DNA from 2 places in the Paenibacillus sonchi genome. Region 1 is predicted to be linked to the other one. Evidence: riboswitches for the same ligand, from Rfam matches in the RefSeq annotation. Region 1 holds a riboswitch; the other holds the start of a gene.
What was found. Region 1 has a riboswitch for cyclic di-GMP ahead of JI735_RS12285 (transglutaminase-like domain-containing protein). Riboswitches for the same ligand answer to the same signal wherever they lie in the genome.
Positions count from the first base shown of each region.

Region 2: linked by a shared signal. The riboswitch ahead of JI735_RS37565 (thiamine pyrophosphate-binding protein) and the one ahead of JI735_RS12285 (transglutaminase-like domain-containing protein) in region 1 are both predicted to bind cyclic di-GMP.

Region 1 is NZ_CP068595.1:2,676,723-2,681,583, reverse strand. Features, by position in the region: rRNA gene JI735_RS12290 (16S ribosomal RNA) at 250-1,800, opposite strand; gene JI735_RS12285 (transglutaminase-like domain-containing protein) at 2,212-3,021, opposite strand; cyclic di-GMP riboswitch class I at 3,035-3,116, opposite strand; cyclic di-GMP riboswitch class I at 3,191-3,272, opposite strand; gene JI735_RS12280 (class D sortase) at 3,393-4,049, opposite strand; gene JI735_RS36890 (GtrA family protein) at 4,102-4,272, opposite strand; gene JI735_RS36885 (GtrA family protein) at 4,260-4,505, opposite strand; gene JI735_RS12265 (glycosyltransferase family 2 protein) at 4,495-4,861, opposite strand, start outside.
Region 2 is NZ_CP068595.1:6,743,347-6,748,207, forward strand. Features, by position in the region: gene JI735_RS30340 (helix-turn-helix transcriptional regulator) at 1-482, shown strand, start outside; gene JI735_RS38015 (HAMP domain-containing protein) at 615-1,316, shown strand; partial or broken gene JI735_RS38020 (methyl-accepting chemotaxis protein) at 1,331-1,864, shown strand; cyclic di-GMP riboswitch class I at 2,364-2,457, shown strand; gene JI735_RS37565 (thiamine pyrophosphate-binding protein) at 2,605-2,871, shown strand; gene JI735_RS37570 (thiamine pyrophosphate-binding protein) at 2,949-4,217, shown strand; gene JI735_RS30355 (carboxymuconolactone decarboxylase family protein) at 4,291-4,659, shown strand; gene JI735_RS30360 (hypothetical protein) at 4,841-4,861, shown strand, end outside.

The DNA of each region.
Region 1 (4,861 bases):
TGTTCTAAAACGCATTTTCGTTTCGGTATCCAGTTTTCAAGGATCAAGTGTTTCCGGATTTAACTCCGGAAGAAGATCATATCATGTTTCCAAGCAGCTTGGCTACAAGCAAGTTCTGGAAACCAATATGCCCTTTGAGAGCTTAAACTCTCAAAACTGAGCAACGAGTGAGCAACAGGCCTAAACCTGAGTTTTGGAAGCAAAGCTTCCGATTTGAATGTTCTCATTGCAGAGAACGATTCTCCATAGAAAGGAGGTGATCCAGCCGCACCTTCCGATACGGCTACCTTGTTACGACTTCACCCCAATCATCTACCCCACCTTCGGCGGCTGGCCCCCTTGCGGGTTACCCCACCGACTTCGGGTGTTGTAAACTCTCGTGGTGTGACGGGCGGTGTGTACAAGACCCGGGAACGTATTCACCGCGGCATGCTGATCCGCGATTACTAGCAATTCCGACTTCATGCAGGCGAGTTGCAGCCTGCAATCCGAACTGAGACCGGCTTTGCTGGGATTGGCTCCACCTCGCGGCTTCGCTTCCCGTTGTACCGGCCATTGTAGTACGTGTGTAGCCCAGGTCATAAGGGGCATGATGATTTGACGTCATCCCCACCTTCCTCCGGTTTGTCACCGGCAGTCACTCTAGAGTGCCCAGCTCTACCTGCTGGCAACTAAAGTCAAGGGTTGCGCTCGTTGCGGGACTTAACCCAACATCTCACGACACGAGCTGACGACAACCATGCACCACCTGTCTCAACTTTCCCCGAAGGGCACCTAATGCATCTCTGCTTCGTTAGTTGGATGTCAAGACCTGGTAAGGTTCTTCGCGTTGCTTCGAATTAAACCACATACTCCACTGCTTGTGCGGGTCCCCGTCAATTCCTTTGAGTTTCAGTCTTGCGACCGTACTCCCCAGGCGGAGTGCTTACTGTGTTAACTTCGGCACCAAGGGTATCGAAACCCCTAACACCTAGCACTCATCGTTTACGGCGTGGACTACCAGGGTATCTAATCCTGTTTGCTCCCCACGCTTTCGCGCCTCAGCGTCAGTTACAGCCCAGAAAGTCGCCTTCGCCACTGGTGTTCCTCCACATCTCTACGCATTTCACCGCTACACGTGGAATTCCACTTTCCTCTTCTGTACTCAAGCTGCCCAGTTTCCAGTGCGACCCCAGGTTGAGCCCAAGGTTTAAACACCAGACTTAAGCAGCCGCCTGCGCGCGCTTTACGCCCAATAATTCCGGACAACGCTTGCCCCCTACGTATTACCGCGGCTGCTGGCACGTAGTTAGCCGGGGCTTTCTTCTCAGGTACCGTCACTCCGGTAGCAGTTACTCTACCGGACGTTCTTCCCTGGCAACAGAGCTTTACGATCCGAAAACCTTCATCACTCACGCGGCGTTGCTCCGTCAGGCTTTCGCCCATTGCGGAAGATTCCCTACTGCTGCCTCCCGTAGGAGTCTGGGCCGTGTCTCAGTCCCAGTGTGGCCGTTCACCCTCTCAGGTCGGCTACGCATCGTCGCCTTGGTAGGCCGTTACCCCACCAACTAGCTAATGCGCCGCAGGCCCATCCTCTAGCAGCAGATTGCTCCGCCTTTCATCCCAAACCCATGTGGGTCAAGGAATTATCCGGTATTAGCTACCGTTTCCGGTAGTTATCCCAGTCTAGAGGGTAGGTTGCCTACGTGTTACTCACCCGTCCGCCGCTAAGTTTACCCCGAAGGATAAACTCCGCTCGACTTGCATGTATTAGGCACGCCGCCAGCGTTCGTCCTGAGCCAGGATCAAACTCTCCAATTGGTATTGAAAAGAGCGATAGCTCATTTTGAAACATCTGACGAGAATTTGCATTCTCTGATGAAATTTCTAAAGCGCGAAACACGCTATGAAAATCATCTATTTTGGATCTCACTTGCGTGAAATCCCACTCACTCGTTGTTCAGTTTTCAAAGATCAAACTCGTTGTCGGCGATGATTATGTCGTCACCAGCAACTCTTATAATATATCACGTTTGTTTGAGAAATGCAAGTTTTTTTCGAACAATCTATTCAACTGTTCTTCTTTTACTCTGCAGCGCTCCAACAACGCTTATTTATAATACTCCAGAGTCATATAAAAAAGCAACCCTTTAGAAAAAGAAAGATAACCCACTTAATATTTAAGCGGGTTATCTCCAAAAGATCCGATTGTTGATTGTATATTCACTTCTCTTAATAGAATTTTGCTGCGGAGTATTTGCTTGCTACTTTAATTAATCCCGTTTCTTTGTTGTTCTTGCCCAAACCGGCATCAACTGTAGTGTCGATAGTCACCCACTTGCCGTCAAGCAAGACTTCGTTCCAGGCATGGTATGAAGTCACATAGCTGGTATTCCCCATCACCAATTTGGTAGGTATGCCTTGACTGCGGAGCATGGTTGCAAACAATGAAGCATAATCGTAGCAAATCCCCTTCTTGGTGGCCAGTGTATTGTCATTGTTGGGGATGTAGTCAGTCGTAACACTGGAAGCTAAGCTATAGTCATATTTCACATTAGAAACGATGTAGTTGTATATTGCTTTTACCTTTTGTTCATCAGTGGTCAGCCCCTGTGTGAGCTGAGCAGCCTTCAGAACTGATTTATCGGAAGAACTCCATTTCACATTCTGTACGGAGCTCAAGTATACGTCGTTCGCATCGCTCATGCTGAGGTCTACGGTTTCGGAGGACATCACTTTGTATTTATTGCCGGTAGTGTTCTCCAGAACAGAAACTTTATAAGATCCATTACCTTGCTGCAGCGGGAAGGTTTCATTAGGCTTAGAAGCATATAGGTTATATGTGTAGCTGTTGTTGTCCTTAGTAATCATGAGCTTAATACGCTTGTCCTTAGGAACTTCATAAGAAACAGCGATAACCCCTTGATTCAATTGCGATGTATTCAACCAGCCTGTGTCCGTGCTGGCAGCTTCAGCTGATCCTGTCTGAACGGAAGCGGCAACTACAAACAATGTTAACAACGTAAAAAAGAACTTCTTCATGGATAAAACCCCTTTCGGTAGCTGGCTGCCATCCATAGCGGGAAGGCCCTTTAGCTTTGCGTCCCTACCTTTCGATAGGTTTGCCGTTATCGTATAAGCTTTATCTGTTCTTACTTCTAATGCGGTTTGATAGATTCATATTTAAGAACAAACAAAAAAAGCCTCTTCATTCGGTAGCTGGCTGCCATCCATAGCGGGAAGGCCCTTTAGCTTTGCGTCCCTACCTTTCGATAGGTTTGCCGTTGTCGTGTTTAGCTTTTATAGTTATATAGTATCATATTTATATCTATATTCAAGACCCAAATCACTAGACTTCTACTATTTTTTAATTAAATTCTAATATACTACCTTTAGGCCGCGCTAATTGGGATTTAAGACAATCTGGCATGAATAATCAGGCGATGAGTCGGATTGACCAATGGATCACAGGTAATCAGAGTGAGTATTTTATCATCGTTATGTCCATTTAATACGGAAACATCCGTAGGCTCTACAATTGAAATATCATACACTACGTATTGGTAATCCTGTTCCTTTGTTTGCACGGATATGGTATCACCGACCTCAACTTCGTTGAGCCTGTTAAAAAGCCTGCCTGCTGTTCTCGATCTATGTGCTGCAATCGCAGCATTGCCAACCTGCCCGATAGCCGCGGTCTCCTTCATGTGGGCGGCAGCATGCTTCATGTTGGCTTTAGTGGCCCCTTCCAGTACGGGCAGCTTCAAATTGATTTTGTCGATCTGGATAATGCCTGTGATCTTGCCTCCCAGCTTAATTTCGGGAGCCGGCGCTTCTGTCGCTTTCGCCAGGTCACCCTCAGAGGATTCCTCGGCGAGAAGCTGGGTGACTTCAGCATATTGTTTGTGCAGATCTGACTGCGGAGATGGTGACGGCGAAATCTCACTGTACGCCTGTTCGGCTTCCTCCAGCAGCTTCTGCTGCTGCCAGTCGTTATACCATTCATTTGCTTTGGGGTACAGCATCAGCAGAATCCCGGCAAGAATAATTAAGTAAGAGAACTTGCGCATGAAATCACCTCCGAAAGTTAGTATTAAAGTCCAATCTATCTAGTGCATTTTTTCAAAATACCCACTTCCGGCTTCCGAAAAAATTGATCACTACGGTTACGACGGTAACCAGCACTTTGGCAACCAGCACCTGAATGCCGAAGCGGCCGGTCAGCAAATGCATAAGCAGCACTGATATCCCCAGCACAACCAGGTTCAGCACAATGAACCTTACCAGCTGCATCCGGTCAAAGCTATCCTTGCTCCCCGGTCCCGGTCCCGAAAAGTCACCTTCTTATTCCAAATGAAACTGTTGGCGGTACCGGCGCTGTAAGAAATGATCTGCGCCGGGGCATTCATCATCCCCAGTGAGTGCAGGAGAGTGAATATGGCAAAATCAATCAAGGTATTCAGCACACCTACGGCATTGAATTTTAAAAACTGGATGAATCCTGCATTAATCTGTCTATCTGGCATAATCATTGTCCTTCCGCACGCCCGCGTTCTCTCCGCCACTCTCTGCATCGCCGTAGCCCCTCGTCTCACGCACGATATACAGCGGTCTATCCTTGGATTCATCATAAATCCGCCCAATGTATTCACCGATTACGCCGAGCAGCATCAGCACAATACCATTAAACAGCAGATTCACACCCACGATTGAAGCCCAGCCGGGTACCGTCCATGAGGTGAACACCTTCTGGAACAGAACAAAGAACAGATAAAGAAAGCTGGAAAAGGAAAGAAAGAAGCCAATGTATGAGGCTATTTTCAGCGGTTTGTGGGAAAAAGAGGTGATGCCGTCCAGCGCAAACCGGATCATTTTCTTCAGC
Region 2 (4,861 bases), 3.4 Mb from region 1:
TGGGTTTGGTGGCTAAACAAGGGGTCTGGTATGTTATCGGGGAGCATGACGGGCAATTCAGAACCTACCGGGTCTCAAGAATCATTGCCTGTCAAATGATAGATGAAGCTTATATTCGGCCTGACGATTTTGAGCTTACAAGCTATTGGGAGTCATCCAAAGTATCCTTCAAATCGGCCCTCCCCAGCTATAAGGCCAAATTTTCATTGCAATCTTCTTCCCTGCCAGTATTAAGCCAGGAACGTTATGTTACAGTGCTATCCATGGAGGATTCCCCAGGTTCTGTGTGGCTAAAGGTTGAAGCAGAGTTCAACACTATAGAAGCAGCTTGCCGGGTGATGTTGTCCTTAGGTCCTAATGTGATCATCGGGGAACCGGAGGAATTGCGTGTCAGAGTATATAAGGCTGCCTTAAAAACAGTCCTGCTGGGCCGCAGGGTAAGACGTTCCCTTCCGGGAAATTCCCGTCCGCAGCAAGAATAGGCACTTGGTCCGCCCAGGAAAAGATAGCTGTTTCCCGTAATAAATTATGTCAATTCTTACAATAGACCTAACGTCCTGAAATCGCCTATAATATTACAATACTCAACATATTTATTAGGGGGAATAGTTATTATGGACTGGATGAACAAGCTTCCGCTAAAACAGAGAATTGTTGCCGGATGTTATCTGATCGCCGCATTATTTGCAGTTCCTGTACTGATCACTTTATTGATCATGGGCAAGGTTGTTATCGGAATAATACTGGTAGCGGTATTGGCAGCTCTTACCTTCCCTCTTTCACGCTTCATTGAGAGAACGCTTACATCTTCGTTTGACGACATTTCTAATGTTACACACACCATTGCAAAAGGCGACTTTACCAGCCGGGCCGACGAGAACGGCTCTATGGGGGATATCAGCCGGTCCTTCAATACCATGATCGATAAGCTGAAAAAGATCCTTACTGATGCTTCGCAGATTACCCGCCAGGTTATGGATGCCAGCCGCGGCATTGAAGACAAGAACCAGAATCTGAAGATAGTAATGGCCCAGGTCGCCTCCTCGTCCAATGAACTGGCTCTTGGCGCAAATGAAATCTCCGTGGACATTGCCGACATGACCGAATCCATCAAAGACATAGAGACCAAGGTCTCCAACTATACGAGCTCGACCAAGGAAATGAACAGACGGTCTGTACATACATTGGAACTGGTTGAAAAAGGACGGCAATCGGTGGATACACAAGCCGAAGGCATGCGCAAGAATATACAAGCTACCCAGAAGGTGGCCGACACGATTGAAGCACTTTCCCAAAATGCCCGGGGATTACAATGATCACCAAAACGATCACAGAAATCGCCGAGCAGACCAACCTCTTGTCGCTCAACGCCTCTATTGAAGCAGCCCGGGCTGGCGAACATGGCCGTGGTTTTGCTGTCGTGGCCCAGGAAGTACGCAAGCTGGCCGAGGAATCTACCGCCTCCACCAAAGAGGTATTCAGTCTGGTCCGCAGCATAGAGAACGATATCAAGCAAGCGATCGAGAATATCGCCATTAACGAGGAAGTCGTTCAGGTACAGAATGAGATGATCATCGAAACAGCGAATATTTTCGCACAGATTGTGCAAAGCGTCCAATACATAACCGAGCAAATTGCTTCTTTCTCTGCCGAAAGCGACCTCATGCTGGAGAGCGCACTCAAAATCTCCGGCGCCATCGAAAATATTTCCGCGATTACCGAAGAAACGGCGGCGGGAACGGAAGAGGTCTCCGCAGCGATGAACGAGCAAATCCATGCCTTGCAATCCGTTGCCGAGGAGACTGAGAAAATGACCCAAGCGGTATTCCAGCTGCAAAAAACGATTCATATTTTCAAATTTTAACTGTTACGGGGAGACTGCCGTATCCTTCCTGCGGCAGTTTTTTTGTTCACAAAATTTTCGCTGTTATATTCATCAGTTACAGTTTTTTTGCATTAGAAGAGCCCCTCCATTCTTTTGCACTTCTCTCCTTTTGCCTGCCTCTGTTTTTGGAATGCAGATATTTGCAGATGAACCGCTCTTTATTCAGTGGTCCTTTTTACATAGTGAATTTTACAATGCATTCCTTTATTATGGCTGAACAACCCTTCTGCAAGTGAGTTTATAGTTCAAAATCCTCATTTTTAGATTATTTCAATATTTCTTCACAGTTTGCATTTTTGGACTTTTTTTCATTAGCTCTTTTTTCTCATTCATTCTTATATATATACAAAATGATACTGTTTTTCACATGGATGCGATCAGGCAGGATTCGCCAAAATCCGAGGTTATCAGCACAAATATATTGACAAAAGCTGAGTCAGAAATATATTGTAAAATAAAAAAAGGTATTATTTTCTTTAACACATATTGGCAAAATTCACCGAAAGGGAATGACGCAAAGCCATGGATCTACAGTCTCATTTCTATGGGACCATGACAGCCAGGTTGCTGAACAGCCGAACGTCCGGGTTTTCCTGCGTTCTCTATGGTTATTTACGCAGCCAACCTGTGCTCTCATGAGTACAGGTTTTCTATTTTGCTGAATAAATAAAAAAAACATTGGGTGGGGTGGATTTCCTTTGAAAACAGTTTCAGATTATATGGCTGAGGCACTACGAAACCTCGGTGTAACACATTCCTTTGGCATAATCGGCAAGTCTATTTGTCCCGTAGTCCTGAAAATGGTGGATTACGGCATTGAATTTATTCCAGGGAGACACGAATCCAGTTCCGGGTTCGAAGCCGCCGGCTATGCTCTCAAAACAGGGAAACTCGGAGTGGCTTTTGGGACCTCCGGACCGGGGGTACCAATCTTCTCACCGCCGCAGCACATGCCAAGGCGAATAATCTTCCCGTACTTTTTATAACAGGACACCAATCCATCAAGGAGCTGGGGATTCCCCAGTGCCAGGATTCTTCAGCTTATCTGGCCGATCTGGCGGACATGTTCAGACCCGCGACCCTTTACAGCAAGCTGGTGGAACGCGGCGATCATTTCGGCACGATTTTCAATCATGCCGTCTCCATTGCCTTGAGCGGACAACGGGGACCGGTTCATCTCTGTATCCCGTTTGATGTGCAGACCGAAATGCTGGAAGAATGCCGGATTGTTATCCCTGAGCGCGAACATCTGGTCAGTGCCGGTAATTTGGAACGCGTACTTTCTGTAATTAATGAATCAAGCCATCCTCTGATCATTGCGGGCAAAGGAGTCAATCGTTCCGGCGCGCACGAGGAGCTTCTTCAACTGGCTGAAACCTTCAATATTCCGGTGGTCACCTCTCCCGGCGGCAAGGGTGCCATCGCCTGGGATCACCCGCTGTATCACGGCCCCATCGGTGTCGGCGGCTGCAAGCACGGTGAGGATTTGTTAAACCGCAGTGATGTGTTCATCGTCCTTGGCTCGCGTCTCAGCGATATGACCATCTGCAATCTTAAAGCAGAGAATCATCCCAAAACATTGATCCAATTTGACGTCGACCCTACCTTCGTCGGAAAAATATTAACCTCAGAGACAATCGCTGTAAGCGGGGACTTACGCGATAATCTTGCGTTCTATCTTCAGAATTTTGATTCGGCTGCTATTAAAAAGCACGAAACAGAAACCGATGTTCATTATGCGGAAGAGTTGCCGGTTCTGCCCAAGCTTTCGCTTGCATCCGTCATGGACACATTAAGCGACCTGATCCCGTACAACAACACCGTTTTTGTTGATGATGGCAGCCATGGCTTCAATGCCGCGAAATGGTACAAGGTCAAAAAGCCCGGCAGCGTTGTCTTTGATGCCTATTTTGCCTGCATGGGCAATTCCATTGGGATGGCTATCGGCGCTAAGGTGGCTTCACCGGAAGAAACGATTTTCTGCATTACCGGTGACGGCTGCTTCATGATGCTTGGCACAGAAATAAATACGGCCGTGTGCAAGGACATTCCCGTGATCTTTATCGTTGTGAACAATATGCAGCTCGATATGGCGTTAAAGGGCATGGAAAAAACAACAGGCAGAATCGACGGCACGATCTTCGAAGTTCCTATGGATGCCGTGAAATTTGCTGAATCCTTGGGGGCCACAGGCTACAGATGCGAGACTCTGGAACAATTCACATCTGCTATCCATGCTGCAGTAGCCTCTAACCGCGTGGCTGTAATTGAACTGCTGACCGACCGTACTGAAGTGCCTCCGACGGCCCATCGAACCTTGAATCTCAACTAAGAATCAACAGCGGCAAGGACCTCTACAATCTTGATTGCTCCTTGCCGCTCATCACAATTCAGGAGGCATCTCTGTGGAAGATACAATTAACAGCGGTCTCAGGCATTTTTCCAACCTGTCTGGCAATTACGGTGCCAAAGCTCTGGCTCCAATCAAGGAGCATTTTCCGGAGCTGGCCGAGTATATCATGGGCAACGCCTATGGCGACATTTTTCAGCGCACAACGATTGGTTCGGATTGGAAGGAAATTGCCGTTATTTCATCCCTGATTACCATGGGACAGTTCGAGCAGCTCGGAGTCCATTATGTGATGGCGCTCAGCGTCGGAATGACTGTGGATCAGATCAAAGGTATTTTGCTGCATCTGGTGCCCGTTGTCGGTGCGCCCAGAGTCATTTCAGCTTTTAATGTGCTGCTTGCCACACTGAAGGAAATCGAATAATTTTTTTCGACTTTTTTATACACGATTCGACTTTTTTATTGCATATTCGATAAATATATGATTATATGGAAGGGAATTTATCCCAATACTAAGCTTTAAATGTCGAATTAAGGCATAAAACTCTAAGGTTGGTGGATAGATTCAATACTGAAACACATTCAATTTTGGGAGAGATGAGCACATGGGTAAATTTATTTTGAAA